4 regions of the Paenibacillus sp. JT22N1 genome follow, and region 2 is predicted to be linked to each of the others. Evidence: riboswitches for the same ligand, from Rfam matches in the RefSeq annotation. Region 2 holds a riboswitch; each other region holds the start of a gene.
What was found. Region 2 has a riboswitch for cyclic di-GMP ahead of AC58UU_RS34570 (PilZ domain-containing protein). Riboswitches for the same ligand answer to the same signal wherever they lie in the genome.
Positions count from the first base shown of each region.

Region 1: linked by a shared signal. The riboswitch ahead of AC58UU_RS31765 (putative bifunctional diguanylate cyclase/phosphodiesterase) and the one ahead of AC58UU_RS34570 (PilZ domain-containing protein) in region 2 are both predicted to bind cyclic di-GMP.
Region 3: linked by a shared signal. The riboswitch ahead of AC58UU_RS01610 (hypothetical protein) and the one ahead of AC58UU_RS34570 (PilZ domain-containing protein) in region 2 are both predicted to bind cyclic di-GMP.
Region 4: linked by a shared signal. The riboswitch ahead of AC58UU_RS05205 (response regulator) and the one ahead of AC58UU_RS34570 (PilZ domain-containing protein) in region 2 are both predicted to bind cyclic di-GMP.

Region 1 covers NZ_JCAUAW010000022.1:35,681-38,835, reverse strand. Annotated here, with positions in the region: gene AC58UU_RS31765 (putative bifunctional diguanylate cyclase/phosphodiesterase) at 1-1,665, opposite strand, end outside; cyclic di-GMP riboswitch class I at 1,729-1,822, opposite strand; gene AC58UU_RS31760 (HAD family hydrolase) at 2,029-2,679, shown strand; gene AC58UU_RS31755 (GNAT family N-acetyltransferase) at 2,721-3,143, shown strand.
Region 2 covers NZ_JCAUAW010000028.1:19,421-22,575, reverse strand. Annotated here, with positions in the region: gene ychF (redox-regulated ATPase YchF) at 1-1,034, opposite strand, end outside; gene AC58UU_RS34570 (PilZ domain-containing protein) at 1,113-1,847, opposite strand; cyclic di-GMP riboswitch class I at 1,950-2,037, opposite strand; gene tadA (tRNA adenosine(34) deaminase TadA) at 2,316-2,753, shown strand; gene AC58UU_RS34560 (DUF1697 domain-containing protein) at 2,766-3,155, opposite strand, start outside.
Region 3 covers NZ_JCAUAW010000001.1:349,619-352,773, reverse strand. Annotated here, with positions in the region: gene AC58UU_RS01615 (exopolyphosphatase) at 53-967, opposite strand; gene AC58UU_RS01610 (hypothetical protein) at 1,104-1,409, opposite strand; cyclic di-GMP riboswitch class I at 1,512-1,606, opposite strand; gene AC58UU_RS01605 (MDR family MFS transporter) at 1,718-2,941, opposite strand.
Region 4 covers NZ_JCAUAW010000002.1:345,812-348,966, reverse strand. Annotated here, with positions in the region: gene AC58UU_RS05215 (carbohydrate ABC transporter permease) at 1-142, shown strand, start outside; gene AC58UU_RS05210 (carbohydrate ABC transporter permease) at 154-993, shown strand; gene AC58UU_RS05205 (response regulator) at 1,448-1,810, opposite strand; cyclic di-GMP riboswitch class I at 1,941-2,029, opposite strand; gene AC58UU_RS05200 (hypothetical protein) at 2,363-2,710, shown strand; gene AC58UU_RS05195 (ABC transporter substrate-binding protein) at 2,958-3,155, shown strand, end outside.

The sequences.
Region 1 (3,155 bases), on a different contig from region 2:
TAGAAGAATGAGCTGTTCATGAGTTTCTACACCAACGGCAATGACATTCAAATTTAAACTTTGTGACATGGTCATAATCGCTTTAATAATAGAAGATGCAGATATGTTGGAGGAAATGTCTTGAACGATTGATTTATCAATTTTCAAAGTATCGACTGGCGATTTATGTAAATAACTTAAAGAAGAATAACCAGTTCCGTAATCATCGACGGAGATTTTTACTCCCTCGCGCTTTAAAGCATTAAGCTTTTCCATACAACTGAGGCTGTTATACATCGCTACACTTTCGGTAATTTCGAGTTCTAAGTACTTTGCTTCCAGCTCATTTTGATGCAGAATCTCGAGAATCATAGTCACCAAATCTTCTTGATGAAACTGGACTGCGGATATATTGACTGCAATAGGAACAGGCTCCATACCCGCATTTTGCCATTTTTTCATTTGTATACAGGCAGTTTGTAATACCCATTTTCCAATTGAAATAATTTGTCCGGATTCTTCTGCAATAGGAATAAATTCCTTCGGCGAGATACTTCCTAACTCATGGCTATCCCACCTTAGTAAAGCTTCTACGCCGTTTATTTTGCCTGTAGGGATATGGAATTTGGGTTGGTACATCAGGTAGAGCTCATTATGTTCTATGGCTGTCCGGAGGGATTGCTCACATGCGCTTCTCCTCAAATGAATGACACTCATTTCCTGTTCATAAAATTGATAATGGTTTCCTCCACGTTCTTTGGCCAGATACATCGCATGATCGGCATTTTTCAGTAAAACCTCCGGATCTTCTCCATCGATAGGATACAAAGAGATACCAATACTGGTGGAAACAAAAACATTTCGCCCGTCGATTTGGAAAGGAGCTTCCAATTGTTGCATGATCTTCTCCGCTTGCACAGCAGCTGACTTCCGATTACCGAATGGGTATAAAATCACAAATTCATCACCACTTAGTCTGGAGACAATGCTTTGTGCAAACAAGCTTTCCGAAAGCAATGCGGAGAACTTTTGCAAAACGAGATCTCCTAAGGGATGGCCTAAGGTATCATTAATGAGTTTAAACCGATTTACATCGAGGAAGAGTAGAGCTAAGCTCTGATTATGTTGTTTGGCTTTGTTTAACGCATCATGGAAAAGTGGATTGAACTGGTTGCGATTCGGCAAACCTGTCAGAAGATCAAAGTAGGCTAGCTGCTGTATCATATCATCGGACTTCTTTTTTTCAGTCAAATCGCGAAGATAAGCTGTATAGACATGCTTTCCTTTATACGAAGTGCTCGTAATCGTTATTTCCGCAGGAAATACACTGCCATCCGATCGAAATGCTTTCAATTCGATTCGCTTACCGATAATCGTTTCGTCTTTGGCCGTGAACAGCAGATTTAAGAAGGTTGTCTCCTGGCCATCTTTTTCAAAAAGAAAATCGATTAATGTAAGTCCTATAGCTTCTTTGCGTTCGTAACCAAAAATGGATTCTGCCGCAGGATTAAACGCAATGATCCTCCCACTTGAATTAATCAACATGATACAATCGATAGCAGACTCTAAGAGTGAAGCTTTGAGTGCTGTTTTGTTAGTAAAGTATAAGTAAAGAGCAGTTATTGAAATAATGAACGCTAGCAGCATGAGGTAAATAGGATAATTATCTATTAGCGTAAGATGCATGAATCGACCTCATTTCGTATAAATAAAAAAAGTCCATCCCGAATGAAAGGATGAACTCCTTGACTCGGTAACCTGTCGTCCATAGCATCGGAAGTTAGGGATGCCTTAGGTCATGGCTTTGCGTCGCATTGTTTCCAATGGTTTGCTTTTATCGATTCTATATATGTAGTTCAAAAGGCACTAGTTAATGATGTAAAAGACTTATGTACCAGTTAATACGCCTCATTATAAATAGTTGAAAATGACGTGTCTATAGCGGTATTTACATAAAATTAGCGAATCATGTCGAATTCGACTAAAAATAATTAATAATACTAATTTCTTAATTTTTCTATAGTTCTAGAGATGGATAGGTGAGGTTCAATGAGTAAATTAAGCCAAGTTCGAGGCATTATTTTTGATATGGATAATACACTGCTGAGGTCTAGCATTAATTTCCAAATGATGAAAAAGCAAGTGGCGGACTACCTTACCGAGAATGATCTATTGCAGGTTGGTTTTCCGATTCAAGAGCATACCACATCAACCATGATTGAGCATGTGAAAGCGAAAGGGATGCCTGAAGAGTCCTATATAGAAGTGATGAATATGGTTGTTCAACATGAACTAATAGGCATGGAGGGTGCAGGACTGGAATCCCATGTTTCCGAGCTTCTAAATGTTTTAAAGACGGGCTATGTCCTGGTTATTGTGACTAATAATTCATACAAAGCCGCCGTACATGCGCTGGAAAAGACCGGAATTCATCCATACTTTGATTTGATTATCGGAAGAGAGCAGATGAATGCCATGAAACCATCTCCATCCGGATACTTAGCCGCTAAGCAGCATTTTCCACAAATTCTTGAGAGCCAATGGATATCGATCGGTGACTCGTGGATAGATGGCAGAGCATCCATGGATGCAGGAGTTCCCTTTATCAGCTATGGGCCCAACGGACATCTGATGGAGGAGAAGGGAATCACCCCTGTAGCGCATGTTGACAGCTTGCTTAAGTTGTTAGATTATGTGTAGATAACGAAAAATGAAAGTAGTGAATAAAGATGTTAGTAAATGTGAAATCCCGACTAAACGAAAATGAAATACAAGAACTGCTGAGTTACAGCGTTTTCCCCGATCCGGAGGCGTTACAACCTGTCATTGAGCGTTATGAAAATGATGCTAATCTATGGTTGTTTGGGTATGAATCCGAAGGTATCTTAGTGGGCATCATTGGCTTTGAGCTCAGTGATAATCAGGAGATGACGATCACTCATCTGGCCGTTGAACCGGAGAGCAGAGGGGTAGGCTTTGGTCGAGGGATTATTCTTGAAATTATTGAAGATATGCATCCCGTTCGAATCGTGGCAGAAACAGATGAAGAGTCGGTCCAATTTTATCGGAATATTGGGTTCGTTATTCGCAGCCTCGGGGAGAAATATCCCGGTGTAGAACGTTTTCTATGTACATATGAGGTAGAAGAAGCCGAAGAGGATTAGTATCTCATTTAC
Region 2 (3,155 bases):
ACTTGGCCTTTTTCTTTCGCACCATTCATCGACCCTGCAGCTGCCAAATCATTATAAGAGACGACTTCAGCACGAATAAAACCACGTTCGAAATCGGTATGAATAACACCAGCCGCTTGAGGAGCTTTCGTTCCCTTGCGGATTGTCCATGCTCTTACTTCCTGCACCCCAGCTGTGAAATACGTGTACAAGCCAAGCTTTCTATAAGCTGCTTTAATCAATCTATTCAAGCCGGACTCTTGAAGTCCCAACTCTTCGAGGAACATCGCTTTTTCTTCATCTTCCAACTCGGCGATTTCGGATTCAACCTTTGCACTGATCGACACCACTTCGTTGTTTTCGCTCTCAGCAAATTCTTTCACAATTTTCACAAAAGAATTTTCATCTGCTGTTGCTACTTCATCTTCACTCACGTTTGCCGCATAAAGCACGGGTTTCATGGTTAATAAATGAAGGTCGCGCACGAGAAGTTTCTCATCTTCGCTGAGATCCAGACTGCGTGCCGGTTTATCTGCATAAAGCGCTTCTTTAATACGCTCTAAACACTCCACTTCAGCAACAACTTTTTTGTCGCCGCCCTTGAGGTTTTTGCGCGAACGCTCAATCTTCTTCTCTACCGACTCTATATCTGCCAAAATTAATTCAAGATTAATCGTTTCGATATCGCCGATCGGATCCACTTTACCGGAAACGTGAGTAATATTATCATCTTCAAAACAACGAACAACATGCACAATGGCATCCACTTCACGAATGTGTGCCAAAAATTTATTTCCAAGCCCTTCGCCTTTGCTCGCGCCCTTTACCAAACCCGCAATATCAACGAATTCAAAGGCTGTCGGGACAATGCTCTTAGGCACAACGATCTCTACCAGCTTCTGCAATCTCTCGTCTGGTACTTCAACTACCCCAACATTCGGATCGATCGTACAAAACGGATAATTCGCAGATTCTGCCCCCGCCTGTGTAATTGCATTAAACAATGTCGATTTTCCTACGTTCGGTAGACCGACGATACCTGCTTTCAAAGCCATTGTAGTTACAACTCCTTAATTTTCGAAAATCATCCTTCTTATTATATAGCACTTGGAACTCAAAAAAAAGCCTGAAGGCTATTGATTCGCCGCAGACTTTTTTTCCGTTGCTTTTTTAAATTGTGCTTCCCGCTTCTGTACGAAGTAAGTTTCGATCTGATTCGTAAGGATAAAACCCCTTAGCGCATTGGTTTTTTCCTGCGGAATGTCGATATAACTAGCCCCATAATAGAAACCATTTTCAACCTTTTCTTTTCTTACAATTTCCATCGAACAAGTCATCGTAAAGCCCAAATCCAGCTCAATTTCGAGCTGTGAATGCTTTTGAACGATCTTATCAATCATAGAATTATCATTAATGGTAAATCCTAAGCCGTTGATGGATATATTTTTGATTGAAATACCAAGTGGGTTTTCAAAGTGATGTTTATTCCTTTTATTCATATCCTGAAGTCCGAATAAGAGACCTGTTTGTTTCACATCCACACGTGGGAATTCCCGTTTTTCTGCGAATTTCTTACGATTTTCAGGTGGATTAATGACAATGACGGAGCCGAATTCTTTGGCAACAACGGTTGTATTCATCACAAACAAGCCGGATTTGGTATAAACCGTCATTTTCGCTTTATCACCAAGTTGAAAGACATCGTATTCCGGTAATTCCACCTCAATAATGTCTCCGAGTGCATAGGTTAGTACGCCAGTGGCTACGAAATCGTCCTTTCCCAACACAGCCTTACTATCGATTAGTACATCAGCGTCATATCCCTCCTTGCTTCCGTAATATTTCATGACGTTATACCCGTTGGCCATTATAATTAACACCTCTCCCTTTACCCAAGTTATTCCCTATATAAAAATAAACTGCCCCTTATGTAGGAGCAGCCTATTACCTTAATCAATAAAGCTTCGATTTTCGGTAACCAGGCTGCCATAGTTCCAAAGGAACCGTAGACCCTTAGCTTTGCGTCCTTGCTTTTCAACAAGTTTGCCATTTTCGAACCTTGCTATTTATTTCTACCTATCACGTTCTATATGGTCTAAAAGACCTACTAATATCTATCATTATACCTAGCACAGTTGCTATTATCAACAAAATTCCTTGCATAGCTGGTCATTTTGTTGTATGTAATGTAGAAAGATTAAATATCCACAGCTTTTTAAGTTATCCACAAACCTATCCACAGGTTGTTAACAACGGAATGAATGTTCGATTGTTATGCACATGTGGATAAAAATATATTAGCGAGGTGTCCCCCTGTGGATGAACATATCCCCTGGATGAAAGAAGCGATTCAAGAGGCTCTCAAAGCCGAATCCATCCGAGAAGTACCGATTGGAGCGGTCGTTGTCCATCAAGGTCAAATCATCGGCCGCGGCTACAATTTGCGTGAAACAACCCTAGATCCTCTCGCTCATGCCGAAATGATCGCCATCAAACAAGCGAGCGAGCATCTGCAAGCCTGGCGACTTTTGGATTGCCAGCTCTACGTCACCCTAGAGCCTTGCCCGATGTGTGCGGGCGCGATTGTCCAATCACGGATTCCGCAGGTCATCTACGGCACCATTGATCCGAAGGCCGGCTGTGCCGGAACGCTCATGAATTTGCTGCAGGAGGACCGGTTCAATCACCGTGTCGATGTCGTTAGCGGCGTCTTGCAAGAAGAGTGTTCGACGATGTTGACCCAATTTTTCCGTAAATTACGCGGTAAAGCTTAGAAGTTCCTGCATCTAATTCTGCATCGCCGCTGCCAACTCAGCCAGTTTGTTCATCGTATTCCAATTGCGTGTTGTCGCCGTATCTCCAAGCTTCTGGATATTGCTCGCAAGTTTCGAATCCAGAACGCTTTGACGAAAAAGGAAATAAATCTCGCGCCCATTGATCTGGAATTCATCCACATCGCTTATTCCTTTGGACAAGACGTCAGAGGTTTGCTGTGGAGGATATTCCGATAGCACAGAAATTTGTATCGTTTCGCCTTCTAATAACGCATCCACTTCATATGGACAAGTCGCAAGAATCTGTGCCAGCTCCTCTATCGTACGCAAAATGACGGAAGGTGAAACGCCTACAGCTTTGCTGATCTCCTGCTCGATACGCTGGCGCAGCGGTTCCACCGC
Region 3 (3,155 bases), on a different contig from region 2:
ATTGAAAAACCGCATTCCGGGAACTCCCATCCTGAGGTCCGTTTCACTTATTTTATCCGTCTGTTCTCATCGTTTCAACAATTTTCTTCAAAACTTCCTCAGCTTGCACATATTCAACTTGGCAAGTACCAGCTGCATGATGACCGCCTCCACCATTTTGGAGCATCAAGTTACCAATATTCGTTTTCGACGAGCGATTCACAATACTGTGACCACAAGCAAAGACGCAGTTTTGTTTATTTCGGCCATCGACGATCCAAATCGAGATATTTTGCTCCGGATAAAGGGCATACACCATGAAACGGTTCCCTGGATAGATGGTTTCCACATCACGAAGGTCGGTAATAATAACATTCCCTTCCGTCCGCGTATAGGTTTGAAGCATATCACGATATAAAGCATCTAATTCAAAATATCGCGCCACACGCTCTTTCACATCCGGCAATTCCATAATCTCATGAACGGACATCGTTGCACAGTGCTCCACAAGATCTTCCATCAATTGATAATTACTAATCCGATAGTCGCGATAACGTCCTAACCCCGTTCGAGCATCCATGATAAAAGATAATAAATCCCATCCGCTTGGATTCAAAATATCTTCTTTGCTGAACTGTGCAGAATCCGCTTTATCCACCCCACGCATAATATCATCGATATCGCCGAAGGTCTCACGCCCTCCATAGTAATCATAAACAACACGTGCCGCACTTGGCGCGATTAGGGTTTCCCCTTTGAATTCAACCTTTTCGCCCATCCGCTCAAGTTCACTGGAATGATGATCGAACCACAAACCACAACCCGCTACATAAGGGACATTGGCCAAAATGTCGTTTTCCGAAACCTCAACCAAACCGTCCTGCATATCTTTGGGATGGACGAATTTCATTTCATCCACCATGTTTAACTTTTTGAAAAGCATCGCGCATACTAAGCCATCAAAATCCGAACGTGTGATCAATCTCATGCTATGTATCCCCCTAATAATAGTTCCAAAGCACTACTAAAACCTACGACATTCATTATATCAGCTCGTGTCAATTTGTGACAATCATTTTGTCTTTGTAAATCCCTTTCAGCTGGAAATAAAAAAAACGGTACGCCTATATAGGCTGTACCGTTCTTAATTTGGAAGATAAACATTGATAAAGTCTTGTCAAAAATGCTTCAATTTGCGACATCGGCGGCATTTTTACAGAAAGCTTAACCTCGCCCTTCCAGTAGAAAATCAAGATGCTATTGTTTCTCCCATGAAACATTTCAACATCCCAACAAGCTTCATTTAACGCGTATACTTCCCGATTAATCATGAGCTTTGGTCCATCCGAGGAAGGCACCAAACGGGCAACATGATTACCACATAGCGAAGTCACTTTTTGTTCTTCTTGTAGTATTCCTTCTGATTGCATGCTGCTGGATCCTCCTTTTATTTTCACATTAATTTGTTATGACAGAGAAAAACCCCACCATAGTGAACCGATCGGAGGGGTTCTGATGTTGATACCCAATCGTTCGGCGGCTGGCTGGCTGCGAGTCCGGTTTGCAGGACAAGGAAGCCCCTTTAGCTTTGCGTCACTGGCTTTCGCCAGTTTTGCCTTTGTCGAGATGTCTTGCTACATATCTGGAGAGCAAAGAGTAATAAATATGTACACTCTCAAGGATACGGGAAGTCGTTTTGAAATCGAATAGTTCCTAAGAACTAATTTTGCATTATTTTTCAAAAAATTTCTTTTTTCGACGTATTTTTCAGCAACATTTGACGATTTGTGCCTTTCCAATAGAAAATGGATCCCGCAATCGTAAGAACAGCCATAAGAACATACAACGTATTTCCACCATAAGAAACGAGCAAGAACCCACCTACCCAAGGTCCAATAAAGTGGCCAATGTTCGTTAATGTTTGAGCGCCAAAATACGTGCCACGCATATGCTCGGGAGCTAATTTGTCAATCAACATATTGGCAGCGGGGTAATTGAGAATCTCGCCAAGGGTGAAAATACCCATCGAAATAATTAGCCATACCAGCGAGTGAGAAAATGCAAAGCCGACATCCCCTAACGCAAACATTAGGTTGCCAATTACAATTGCAACGACTGGCGTGTACTTTTCGGCTAAACGCGTAAGTGGAATCTGCATGGCAATGACCACAATCGCATTCACACTCATCAAGATCGCAAACATTTTCACGCCATCGACAAAACTCTGCTCCAAATATTGCGAAAGTGTCACCATCACCTGGGAGTATCCGATAGCACCAATAATGCCACCTAGGATATACAAGCGAAAAGTCATATCACTGCGAATCACTCGCACAGCAGAACCAAAGGTAACTGAAGATTTCTTCTCACCCTCTATTTTCTTGATGCCAAAAGCGATGAGCAGTGTGTAAAGGGTGACCGCATAAATAAAATAAATGATTCCTGTGATGAGAAAAGGCAGCGCACCGTTCATCGTAGCGAAAAAGGCACCCAAAAGTGGTCCGACTGCAACACCAAGATTAATAGCCATATACCGCATCGAAAATACTTTAAGTCGCTTCGCAGGTTCTGTGAGGTCTGCCATCAACGCCTGCGATACGGGCTCATAAAAGGATCGGCACAAGCCGTTAAGCATATTGAGCAGCATAAACAGGATTGGTAATTTAACCATGCCGAAGCCTAAGAAGACGAACGCCCAGCCGAAAAGAGCTGCTAGCATAATAATGCGCCTTCCGAATCGGTCCGATAAGGTGCCCCCTATAAAACCGCCTACGGTCCCAGCCAAAGAACCCATTCCAATGACAATTCCGATCATCACCGCACTCATCGACGTATGTCTGGCTAAATAAATCGCTAGAAAAGGCAAACTCATGGAGGACGCAGCTCTAGCCATAACGGTTCCAAGAATTAACGTATGTACAATGGGATGATAAGAATTTAGAAAACCACGTAATCGATTCAATTTGAGATGACTCCTATCGCTGTTTAATTTACCGCAGGTCAAGAAATCGACACCGAATTCCAATTATACACGAAAAATGACGATATGTGTCTCCAAAATAAAAAACACTCTCCGACGGAGAGTGCAAAAGAGCGTGTCTATTATGTTCATTGTGTCCATTCGTCGCTTTCCCCACATGAAGCCAAGTCGAGGTCATGCGATTCCTGAATGGAAT
Region 4 (3,155 bases), on a different contig from region 2:
GCTTTATTTGTACCAGAACGGTTTTGGCAACTTTCAGATGGGCTATGCTTCTGCTATGGCCTGGGTACTGCTCATTGTCATTGCTTGTTTTACAGGGTTGGTCTTTTTGACATCAAAAAAATGGGTTCATTATGGGGATTAGGGGGTGAGGGGATGGCAATGAAGGTTCAAGTTCATAAATTACTGCTTCACGCACTTATTATCGCAGGTATCGTACTCATGATGTACCCCGTATTATGGATGATCATCAGTTCGTTTAAACCAACGGAAACGATTTTGACGGATAACAGTCTTATACCGAAAAATTTGACGCTCATGAACTATTTTAAAGGGTGGAAAGGTACATCGGGAACAACGTTTAGCACGTTTTATTTGAATTCGCTGCTCATGGTCGGGTTGGCTGTAATTGGTAACATCGTATCTTGCTCGTTAACGGCTTATGCATTCGCAAGATTGGAGTTTAAAGGGAAAAAAATCATGTTTGCCTTAATGCTAATGACAATGATGATTCCAATGCATGTGCTTATTGTTCCGCAGTACATCGTTTTCAATAAATTGGAATGGGTAAACACCATTCTGCCGATCGTCGTACCGAAATTTTTTGCAGTAGAAGGATTCTTTATTTACTTAACTGTTCAATTTATACGAACGTTACCGCGCGAGCTAGATAAAGCAGCAACTGTCGACGGATGTGGTCCAATCACCATCTATACTCGGATTATTCTGCCTTTGACGACTCCAGCCATTGTAACTACAACGATTTTCACATTTATTTGGACATGGAATGACTTCTTTAGCCAGCTTCTTTACCTTAGTGGCGTGAAAAAATATACCGTAACACTTGCGCTTCGCATGTTTACCGATGCTGGCGGTGAGGCAGCTCTCGGGTCGCTATTCGCCATGTCGGTGGTTTCCATTATTCCGGTATTTTTAATCTTCTTGTTCTTTCAGCGTTATATTGTTGAAGGTATAGCGACGTCCGGAATTAAATAAGTAAGGGGCTGTCCCCATAAGTGAAAATTAGCTTTGGGGCATAGAAAAAAATGAGATGGCAAGGTTCTTGCTTTCTCATTTTTTGTTTTCTGTCGAATGCAATGGAATGTCACCCGAACTATTGTTTTTAGGAAGCATCTGCTCGCGGAGCTGGCGCTGTAAGCGCGGTAATCGCGCCTATTTGTTCGGGGGCACCTGATTAAGCGCGTTTTCCGAGCTTAATCAGCACGGAAGCGCGGGACGGTTCTGGTGAGAAGTCGATTTTCGGCTTCAGACACTTTCGACAAGTTTAACCTAGCTTATTATTCTCTATTTAATATCCTAGTAAAACAAATCAGCTATATGTGGATCGAAATGTAAACTTATATTATTAGCTCTGAAAAAATAGATCTCCTAATGTAGAGGTCCAAAAAGTGGAATGGCGAGGCATTCAGGTGAAGAGCTTAGTGGGCATTCACGTATTCAGTACCTTTTTTACAGCTTCAGCTACCCTGTCTTTATCAAAAGGCTTCACAATAAAATCTCTAGCGCCAAGGGTAATAGCTTCAATAACAAAGGATTGTTGCCCCATTGCGGATACCATAATGATTTTTGAATCGCTCTTATAACTTTTAATTTCCTTTAATGCCGTAATACCATCCATCTCGGGCATTGTAATATCCAACGTAATCATGTCAGGTGAATGCTGTAAAAACAGAGAGATGGCCTCAAGTCCATTCGATGCTTCGGCTACAATTTCATGCCCCAATTCTAAAAGGATATTCTTAATCATCAATCGCATAAAGATAGAATCATCTACAACCATTAGTCTCGCCATTTTAATTATCACCTTTCAGGGGGACTTTCTACCTAGCTTATTTACTGTTATTGATGGCTGCTATAATTCGTTACATAAGGAAAACTCCCCTTATAAGAAGAATAAGGGGAGTTGTGGATATGTCCCTTCCTTCGGTAACTGGCAAGCATAGCGAAGTATTTCGCCTTAGCTCCTTTAGCTTTGCGTCACTAATTTTCATTAGCTTTGCTCTTATCGTTTAGCAGAAGAATTACTATTCATTTATTAAATTATAGCACTCTTTTTACTAGGAATAAAGTACTAGTATTAAAGGTGTGCCTTAAGCAGCCCTTGATTGTGTTAACCAAGTTAGATTTATGCTGCCCGAGATTTTTTAACGTGTATTCGTCACTAATATCAAGCAATATTTGTAAGACATTCGGAAAATTGGATCATTTAGATGTGTTGTAAGTAAATAATGCCCTTTTTCAGTGAGAAAGACGAACGATTCTCTTGATTAATTCTGAAATCCTATGTATTATTAAGATAGATTTTAACGCATAAGGGTTGATAATTGATCTTGAAGGTGATTCCATGCCACAACTAGATTCTAATGAATACAAGAAGAAGCTGTGTCACCTCTATAACGAAATCTCCAAAGAGTTGTTCGGGTTTGGCACAACACTGCTGAAGGTTTCCATTGATCAAAACATTATTACTTTTCATGCCAAGCACCGCCGCTCACCACGTTCAACCGCATTAGAGGGCGAGGCGCCAACGCTCAAACACGAAGTCGATTTTTATATGTCCTCTATATACAAGAAGAGAATCCGGGACAGGCTGGAGCAAGAACTTGGCTTATCTATGGATGCGGTATTAAGGGACTATGACCCGCCGACGCAATGGGCAATAACGAACATTATTCTTAAACAAACCGAATAGTTTAGTCGGGCGGTGTTCTCTTTTGATTTATCTTAAGAGGAAACCACATGTATACCAATAGATGTCACTTTACATTGTTTACAATGAAGAGTGCTCTTGATTAGAAGCTTCTTTCTATCAAGGGTACTTTTCTTTTTTTTGTATAGCTGGATATATATCTGGGGTCTTGAAGAATACTAGTAAAAATTTAACAGGGGATTCACGCATTAAAATCATACATGATAAAACTTGGGAGGACGATGAAATGATGAGACAAAAAATGGTTCGTGGTTTAATTTCTTTATCTGTAGTAGGACTAGCCTTAACAGGTTGCGGCACAGCGCCTGCGAAGGATCAGGGCAATACAAGTGGAGCTACAACAGCACCCACAGCAGCTGCAACGGCGGCATCCAAAGGGGAACCTACAACATTAATCATTTCCACCTGGGGTTTTGCGGATGATTTC